Regions from separate parts of the Microbacterium sp. NPDC060117 genome, predicted to be linked through region 2. Evidence: predicted binding sites of a transcription regulator. Region 2 holds the regulator's gene; the other holds the start of a gene.
The links. Region 2 encodes HspR, which represses chaperone genes until heat shock. Its sites were predicted from a motif close to AAGTTGAGTCNNNNNGACTCAACTT; they were not measured.
Positions count from the first base shown of each region.

Region 1: the regulator HspR is predicted to act here: its motif matches at 2,627-2,651, upstream of ACFWCK_RS02855 (ATP-dependent Clp protease ATP-binding subunit).

Region 1 is NZ_JBHWXR010000001.1:641,514-645,824, reverse strand. It holds gene ACFWCK_RS02870 (LacI family DNA-binding transcriptional regulator) at 121-1,149, opposite strand; gene ACFWCK_RS02865 (glutaminase) at 1,268-1,756, shown strand; gene ACFWCK_RS02860 (GMP synthase) at 1,796-2,524, opposite strand; gene ACFWCK_RS02855 (ATP-dependent Clp protease ATP-binding subunit) at 2,666-4,311, shown strand, end outside.
Region 2 is NZ_JBHWXR010000003.1:466,793-471,103, reverse strand. It holds gene dnaK (molecular chaperone DnaK) at 1-26, shown strand, start outside; gene ACFWCK_RS13895 (nucleotide exchange factor GrpE) at 26-628, shown strand; gene ACFWCK_RS13890 (DnaJ C-terminal domain-containing protein) at 639-1,625, shown strand; gene ACFWCK_RS13885 (heat shock protein transcriptional repressor HspR) at 1,789-2,268, shown strand; gene ACFWCK_RS13880 (glyoxalase superfamily protein) at 2,315-2,701, shown strand; gene ACFWCK_RS13875 (ABC transporter substrate-binding protein) at 3,126-4,311, shown strand, end outside.

The sequences.
Region 1 (4,311 bases), on a different contig from region 2:
CTAACATCAAGAAGATTCCGCGAATTGCAACGCGTGATCGCCATCACGAGATATCGCAAACATCGTCGATGGCGCCGAGGGTGGCCGCGTGTGCGAGGCGGAGAGGCGGCCCTGGCGCGGTCAGCGACGGGGAGCGGCGGTCGAGCTGCGCACGACGAGTCGGGGGGTGATCGACTCCACGGGGGGCAAGGCCCCCGGGTGCGAGATCGCGTGCAGCAGGTGCTCCACGGCGATGCGGCCCACCTCGCCGAACGGCTGGGCGACGGTGGTGAGCGCAGGGGAGCAGAACTCCGCGAGCGGGATGTCGTCGACACCCACGATCGACACGTCCTCGGGGATCGCCCGACCCCGCTCGGCGAAGGCGCGCGAGAGACCGAACGCCATCTCGTCGCTCGCGACGAACACCGCGGTCGCCTCGGGGATGCGCGCCAGGATCCGGCCGGCGCGGTGGCCCGACTCGGGGGACCAATCCGCGACGATCTCGGGCGGCGCCTCTCGGCCGGCGTCGGCGAGAGCCTCGCGCCAGCCCTGGGTGCGGCTCGAGGCGTCGAGCCACTGCGGGGGTCCCGCCACATGCCACACGGTCTCGTGGCCGAGGTCCAGCAGGTGACGGGTCGCGATCCGGCCCACCTCGCGCTGATCGACCGCGACCACCTGGGTCGACGCCGTGCGCGATCCGTCGATCGTGATGGTCGGCACTGTCCGCGTCAGCTCGTCGATCGCGCGTGTCGTCGAGATCAGCGGGACCGCGAGCACGATCCCCTCGACGCCCTGGTCGGCGAGGCGCGACATCGCCTGCTCGATCTCGCCCGCGTCCAGGGAGGGCGTCGTCACGGAGTTCACGATGTAGCCGGCTTCGGATGCGGTGGTCTCGATGCCGACGGCCACCGCCGTACGCGAGTAGAAGCCCGTGCGCAGCGACACGACGCCGATCGCCCTGCTCCGCCCGGACGACAGGGCGCGGGCGGCGTTGTTGCGGCGGTAGCCGAGCTGTTCGACCGCGGCGAGCACCTTCGCCCTGGTCTCCGGCTGCACGCTCGGGTTGCCGCTCAGCGTGCGGGAGACGGTCTGTGCGGAGACTCCCGCCAGGCGCGCGACATCCGCCATCCCCGGGATGCGGCGAGGATCCGGTGTCATGGCGGTGGTCATGGGTTCCGATCGTCGGCGGGCGCACGGGAGTCGCCCGGCACACGTGCATGATATCGATCACATCCGCGGACGCGCGTGATGCCGGGCGGCGGTCTTCGCGCGGGCATAGCCTTGAGCCGTGACCTCGTCGGAACCCGGTGACCCGCTCGGCGCGCTCCTGGATCGTGCGCGCACGGCTCTCTCCGGCGTGCCGCGGGAGGCGCTCGGGCGTGAGAAGACCCCGCGATGGCGGGCGCCGCGCATCGTGCGCGCCGGATCCGCCTGGCACGTCGGCGTGCTGCTCATCGACGACGACGCGGTGTACGCCACGGCCGAGGTGCTGCGCGCCGCGGCGCCGGTGCGCCGAGGGTATGCCGCGGAGTCGGCGCGGGCCAGGGCCGAGAGACGTGCCGAGGCCTCCCGCGGCGGCTTCGGCGACGGTGAGACCGTGCATGTGGGATGGACGTCGATCGACGTCGCGACCGTGTCGGCCGGCGGCTCGTCGGGCCCCCTCGCGCTGATCGACGGCGTGCCGTCCGTGCGGTGGTCCGCGGCGGGCGGGTTCACGCCGCTCAGCGGATATCTGGAGGAGCGGATCGCGCTGCTGCGGCAGGGGCTCGGCGACTGAGCGAAGCGCCCGCCTCGGGCGCTCGCTCGAGGCCCTGCCTCAGCGGGCGAGGGCGCGCTCGCCGAAGCGGTGGAGGATCCGCGCCGGCTCGGTGACCACGGATTCGAGCACCGCCTCCTGCACGGTGTGGAAGGCGTCCGGGTCGAAGTACCCCGTGGTGCGGTAGAAGACCATCCGATCGGCGAAGTCCCGCGGCGAGGGCTCGGGATGGAACTGCGTCGCGTACAGATCGACCCCGACGCGGTACGCCTGCACCGGGCAGGTGTCGTTGCCGGCGAGCAGCACGGCCCCGGGCGGCACGGTCACCGCGCTCTCCTTGTGCGCGGTGAAGGCGTGGAACACGGGCCCGGCGGGGCCGAAGAGCGGATCCGCGACGGCATCGGCCGTGGTGCGGATCTCGGCCGCGGTCGCCTCCTCGGGGCTGTCCATGCCGACCTCGCCGCCGAGGAGGCGCGTGATCACGCCGATCCCGAAACAGGTGAAGAACGCGGTGGTGGTGCCGTCGATCGCCCGCTCCGCGATCCGCTCCAGATCCGACTCGACCCGTCGCTGCGTCTCGGACTTGCGGACGTCGGTGACGTTGAACGGCGAGCCGCCGATCACGAAGCCTGCGTAGCGGTCGAACACGTCGTCGGGCAGGGCCGTGGTGGTGAGGTCGATGCGGTCGAGCCCGTCGGCATCGACGCCGAGGGCGACACGGAACGACGCGCGCTCCGCCGTCGCCGCATCCAGCTCAGGGCGCACGCCGACATACAGAAGCGAGGCCATCCCTGGATTCTAGGGGAGGGGAGCGGCGCCGCCGAGTCGCGATGCAACGCTCCGGAACAGTCGGGAAGCGGAGTCGGGAATACCCGAGAGGGACTCGCGTTGAACTTGACAGCACAACGCTCAAGTTTGAGAGGAAGCGAAATGCCCAACGATTTCACCGACGCGGGTTCGGGCTCGTTCGACGAGTTCCTCGCCCGCTACCTCGCCGGTGAGCAGGCCCGGCAGACCCGGTCCATCGACCTCAGCCGGTTCCTCACCGTGCGCACTCAGCGCATCCTGCAGCGCGCCGGCCGGTTCGCGCTCGAGCGCGGCCAGACCGAGCTCGACGCCCTCCACGTCCTCCGCACGATCGTCGAGGACGACGCCGTCGACCAGGCGATCCGCAACATCGGCGTGACGCCGCAGGCCATCGTCGACGCCGTCGACACCCGCCTCCCCGCACCCGGTGACGCCTCGGACATCGACGCCGCGACCATCACCCCGAGCGCCAGCCGCGCGCTGTTCCACGCCTACCAGGTGGCGCGCTCGTCCGGTGCGACCTACATCGAGCCGGAGCACGTGTTCTTCGCGCTCGTGCTCGGACAGGACGCCCCCGCGGGCCAGATCCTCGCCCGCGCCGGCGTCACCGCCGAGGCCTTGACCCAGGGTCTGCGCGAGCCCCTGCCCGCAGGTGCGGCGCCCGACCAGGACGGGGCGGCCGCGCAGCCCGCATCGGAGACGCCGATGCTCGACCGGTTCGGCCTCGACCTCACCGCACGTGCGCGTGCGGGCGAGCTGGATCCGGTGATCGGCCGGGCCTCCGAGATCGAGCAGACGATCGAGATCCTCAGCCGTCGCACCAAGAACAACCCGGTGCTGATCGGCGAGGCCGGCGTCGGCAAGACCGCGATCGTCGAAGGTCTCGCCCGCGCGATCGTCGACGGCGCCGTGCCCGCGCAGCTCGCCGAACGCCGTGTCGTGGCGCTCGACCTGCCGGCGATGCTCGCCGGCACCCGCTACCGGGGCGACTTCGAGGAGCGTCTGACCCAGACGATGGACGAGATCGCGGCACACAAGGGCGAGATCATCGTCTTCATCGACGAGGTGCACACCGTCGTCGGCGCGGGCGGATCCGGCGAGGGCGGCGGCATGGACGCGGGCAACATCCTGAAGCCGCGCCTCGCGCGGGGCGACCTGCACCTGGTCGGGGCGACCACGCTCTCCGAGTACCGCCGGATCGAGAAGGATCCGGCCCTCGAGCGTCGCTTCCAGCCCGTGAAGGTCGCCGAGCCCTCGATCGAGGACGCCGTGCGCATCCTGGAAGGGCTCAAGCCAGCCTACGAACAGCATCACGCCGTCGAGTACACGGACGACGCGATCCGAGCCGCCGTCGAGCTGAGCGCGCGGTATCTGCCCGATCGGGTGCTGCCCGACAAGGCGATCGATCTCATCGATCAGGCCGGCGCCCGACTGCGGCTGCGCCTCGGCGTCGTGACCGACGTCGCGGCCCTGTTCGCCGAGCTGGCCGACCTCGAGGCACGCAAGAACGCCGCGGTCGGCGCCGAGCACTACGAGGAGGCCTCGCGGATCCGCGACGAGATCGCCGCCGTGCAGGCCCGGATCGACGACGCCGGCAGCACCGCCCGCCGGGCGGATGTCGAGTCGGCGGTCGTGGGGGAGGGCGAGATCGCCGCGGTGATCGCGCGCGCCACGGGCATCCCGGTCAGCCGGGTGTCCGAGAGCGAGCGCGAGCGCCTGGCCGACCTCGAGTCCGACCTGCACGCCCGGGTGATCGGGCAGGACGACGC
Region 2 (4,311 bases):
TGGACGACGAGGACGAGAAGAAGTAATGACGGATCCCAAGGACTTCGACGAGAACGCCGGAGTTCCGAGCGAGGGGTCGGACGCGAACGCGTCCGGCCCCCAGCCGGATTCCGGCGCCGATGACGAGCTCACGGTCGACGACATCCTGAACATCGCGCAGAGCGAGGACGCGCTCGCCGAGGACGCCGCGGAGGACGCGGCCCTCGCCGACGCCGAGCACACGCTGCTCGTCGACCTCAAGCGCCTTCAGGCCGAGTACGCGAACTACCGCCGCCGCACCGAGGAGCAGCGCGGCGTCGAGATCCAGCGCGCGAAGGGCGAGGCCGCGAAGGGCCTGCTCCCCGTGCTCGACGATCTCGACCGCGCCGCTCAGCACGGCGATCTGGAGGAGGGCACCCCCTTCGCCGCGATCGCCGACAAGGTGCGCTCCGTCGTGGAACGCCTCGGCGTGGTCTCCTACGGCGAGAAGGGCGACGAGTTCGACCCGCAGCAGCACGAGGCGATCTTCCAGCAGCCCACCCCGGGCGTGGCGAAGGCCGTCGTGCTCGAGGTCGTCGAGGTGGGCTACCGCCTGGGCGATGTCGAGCTGCGTCCCGCCAAGGTCGTCGTCGCCGTCCCCGCTGAGTAGGGGGTGGTCGATGGCTAGCCAGGACTGGTTCGACAAGGACTTCTACAAGACCCTCGGCGTCTCCAAGGACGTGTCCGAGGCGGACATGAAGAAGACCTACCGCAAGCTCGCGCGCAAGTACCACCCGGACTCCAACCCCGGCGACGCCGCGGCGGAGGCGAAGTTCAAGGAGATCAGCGAGGCGTACTCGGTGCTCTCCGACGCCGAGCAGCGCGCGGAGTACGACCAGATCCGCGCGATGGGCGCCGGCGGCGCGCGCTTCACGGCTCCGGGCAGCGCCGGCAACGGCGGCTTCGACGACGTGTTCAGCGCGTTCAACCGGGGCCGTGGCGGGCAGTCCGCCGACTTCGACGACATCTTCGCCATGTTCAACCAGGGCGGTGGAGGGTTCGGATCCGGTCGGTTCGGGCAGTCGTCCGGCGGGTTCCGGGGCTATGGCGGCCCGCAGAAGGGCGCCGACGTCACGGCCCGCACCACGCTGTCGTTCGCGACCGCGGTGAAGGGCGAGACCGTCACGCTGCAGGGCGAGGACGGGCGTCCGCTCAAGGTGAAGATCCCCGCGGGCGTGAAGGACGGGCAGAAGATCCGTCTGCGCGGTCGTGGGCGGCCTTCGCCCGACGGCGGGGAGAACGGCGACATCGTGGTCCAGGTGGCCGTGAAGCCGCACCCCGTGTTCACCCGTGACGGCCTGAACCTGCGGGTCACCGTGCCGGTCACGTTCACCGAGGCGGCGCTGGGCGCCACCATCGAGGTGCCGACCCTCGGCGGGGATCCGGTCAAGCTCAAGGTCGCGCCGGGCACGCCGTCCGGTCGGGTCCTGCGGGTCAAGGGCCGGGGTGTCACCACGTCGAAGGCCACCGGCGACCTGCTCGCCGAGGTTCAGGTCGCCGTGCCGTCCCACCTCGACGAGGCCGCACGTGAGGCGCTGGAGCGCTTCCGCGCGGCCGAGCCGGCCGAGAACCCGCGCGCCGAGCTGCTGGCGAAGGCGCGGGCGTGATGGTGGGCGCGATGGGCGGCGCTTCGCTCCGGGACCGTGACGAAACGCGGTGCTCTCGCAAGAGACCGCGTTTCGTCTCGCTCCTCGCTGCGCTCGGGGCTCGCTCAACGACCCCGGGGAAGGCGCGCTCGCTCGACGACCCCGTTCGTGCGGGAGGTGGGCTATGCCCGATGAGCGCATGAACGCCGAGACCCCGATCTTCGCGATCGCCGTCGCCGCTGAGCTCGCCGGCATGCACCCGCAGACGCTGCGGCAGTACGACCGGATCGGCCTGGTCGTCCCCGGCCGTACCAGGGGCGGATCCCGTCGCTACTCGATGCGCAACATCGAGCAGCTGCGCGAGGTCGCCCAGCTGTCCGGCGAAGGGATGAGCCTGCCCGCGATCGCGCGCCTGCTCGACCTCGAGGACGAGGTGCGCACCCTGCGGCGCCGCGTGGGCGAGCTCGAGCACGACCTGCGTGAGGAGCGGGCGAACCGCCCCGGCGTCCGCGTGTTCGCCGCCGGCACGACCGGATCCGTCATGGCCGTCCCGTCCGGACGCCGGATCCGCCGCCCCACCGAGGTCGTGCTGTGGCGACCGTGGGGGAGCGCCCCGGAGCACGGCGACGACGTCGCCGACGATCCGGACGACAGCCGGCGCTGACGCCGCATCACGGCGCTGACCGGGCAGCACGGCGTAGGGTCTGGTCATGAGCTCCCTCGGCGCCGCCGTCCCCGTCCTGCGCATCTTCGACGTCGCGCTCGCGAGGCGCTTCTACCTGGACCGGCTCGGGTTCGAGGTCGAGTTCGAGCACCGGTTCGCAGAGGGCCTTCCGCTGTATCTGGGGATCCGCCGCGGCGACTGCCGGATCCATCTCAGCGAGCATTACGGCGACGGAACACCCGGGACCGCCGTGTGGATCCCGATGCGAGACGTCGTCGGCTTCCGTGCCGAGTTCTTCGAGCGCAGCGCCGGCGAGGCGCCCTTCCCCGGAATCGAAGACGATGCCCCGGGCGGCGCGACGATGGTCGTGCCCGACCCGTTCGGCAACATGCTGCGCTTCGCCGAGTCCGGCGACGCCGACGCCGACGGCTGAGCGCGGAGATCGCGCACCCGTCGATGCTGCTCCGGCCGGGCGGATCCATCGCCCGGAAGGTGCGGCGGGGGAGGGCGCTGCGGCAGGCGGCGGGTTCATGCAGACTCCTTCTCGGGTGTTCATCTGAGGGGTTCGTCACGTCTGCGAGAGGGGAACGAGGCGGTGAAATCGATTTCCCCTGCGCCGACCCTGGAGGGCGCGTTGCGCAGCGGGAAGCTCCACCCGGAGTTCCGCAGGATGCGAAATCGTCACCCGACCGCGCGGAATCGCGGGAATCGACGAAGAGCGTCTTGTGTCTGAAATCGATTTCGCCTACTCTGAGTGCAGCCCGGTCGATGCCGACTCAGCGCGACCGCGGACCCGGACCCCTGTGCCGGACCCAGCACCGATTCGACGAGGAAGTCGTGTTCCCGAGGAGGAACCCATGAAGACGGACACACAGCGCACGCGCCGGGTGGTGATGGCCGCTCTCGGCGGCATCACGGCGGTAGGACTGCTCGCGGGCTGCGGCTCGAGCACTCCGGGCCAGGCCGCAGGCGACGGAGGCGACTCCTCCGGCAAGACCACCATCGAGTTCTGGCACCGCACCTTCACGCCGCCCGAGAACGCCTGGTACAAGGACATCGTCAAGAAGTTCAACGCCTCCCAGGACAAGATCGTCGTGAAGGACACCGAGATCCCCGCCGACGCCTGGGACCAGAAGATGAAGGCCGCGCAGGCCGCGGGCAAGGCACCCGACATCTACACCCACTCCGGCAGCATCCAGGACGCCGTGAACGCCGGGCAGCTGTACGACCTCGGCAAGGTCGTCGACAAGTCCAAGCTCGGCGAGATCATCGACTCCGCCAAGTCGGTGTCCGAGATCGGCGGCACCTATTACGCGTATCCGCTTCTGCAGGAGGCGCAGACAGTGCTGTTCTGGAACAAGGACATGCTCTCCAAGGCCGGCGTCGACACCGACAAGGCACCGGCGACCTGGGACGACCTGCTCGCCGACTGCGCCAAGATCCAGCCGACGCTCGCGCAGGGGCAGTACTGCATCTCGCCGGCGTCCGACGCGATCACCTTCGCCTGGTCGACCGTCGGCCAGCAGTACAACTTCGCCGGGCACACCGCGCTCACCGACGACTGGTCCAAGCCGGACATCGACAACGCCGCATACCGTGACCTGATGTCCAAGTACAAGGAGCTGTGGGACAAGGGGTACATGCCCAAGCAGGCCCTCGCCGCCTACGTGGAGGGCAAGGACTTCGGGCAGAAGAAGGTCGCCTTCAAGGTCTCCGGCTCGTGGATGATGTCCGAGATCGGATCCGACTATCCCGATCTGCTCACCAAGACCGGGATCGGCGCCTTCCCGAACGCCTCGAGCGCCGACGGCCGCACCGCGACCACGCTCGGCAACTTCAAGTGGGTCATCGACGCGAAGAGCAAGCACGCCGACGCGGCCGGGAAGTTCCTCGAGTGGTCCCTGGCAGGCGACCCGCAGAACCTCGTGCCCTTCTTCGTGAACACGCAGTTCACGAAGGTCCCCGTGCGCAAGACCGTGCAGGACGCCGTCGCGAAGGACGAGGCCGCGGCCAAGGCGCCCTGGTCGACCGTGATCACGAACG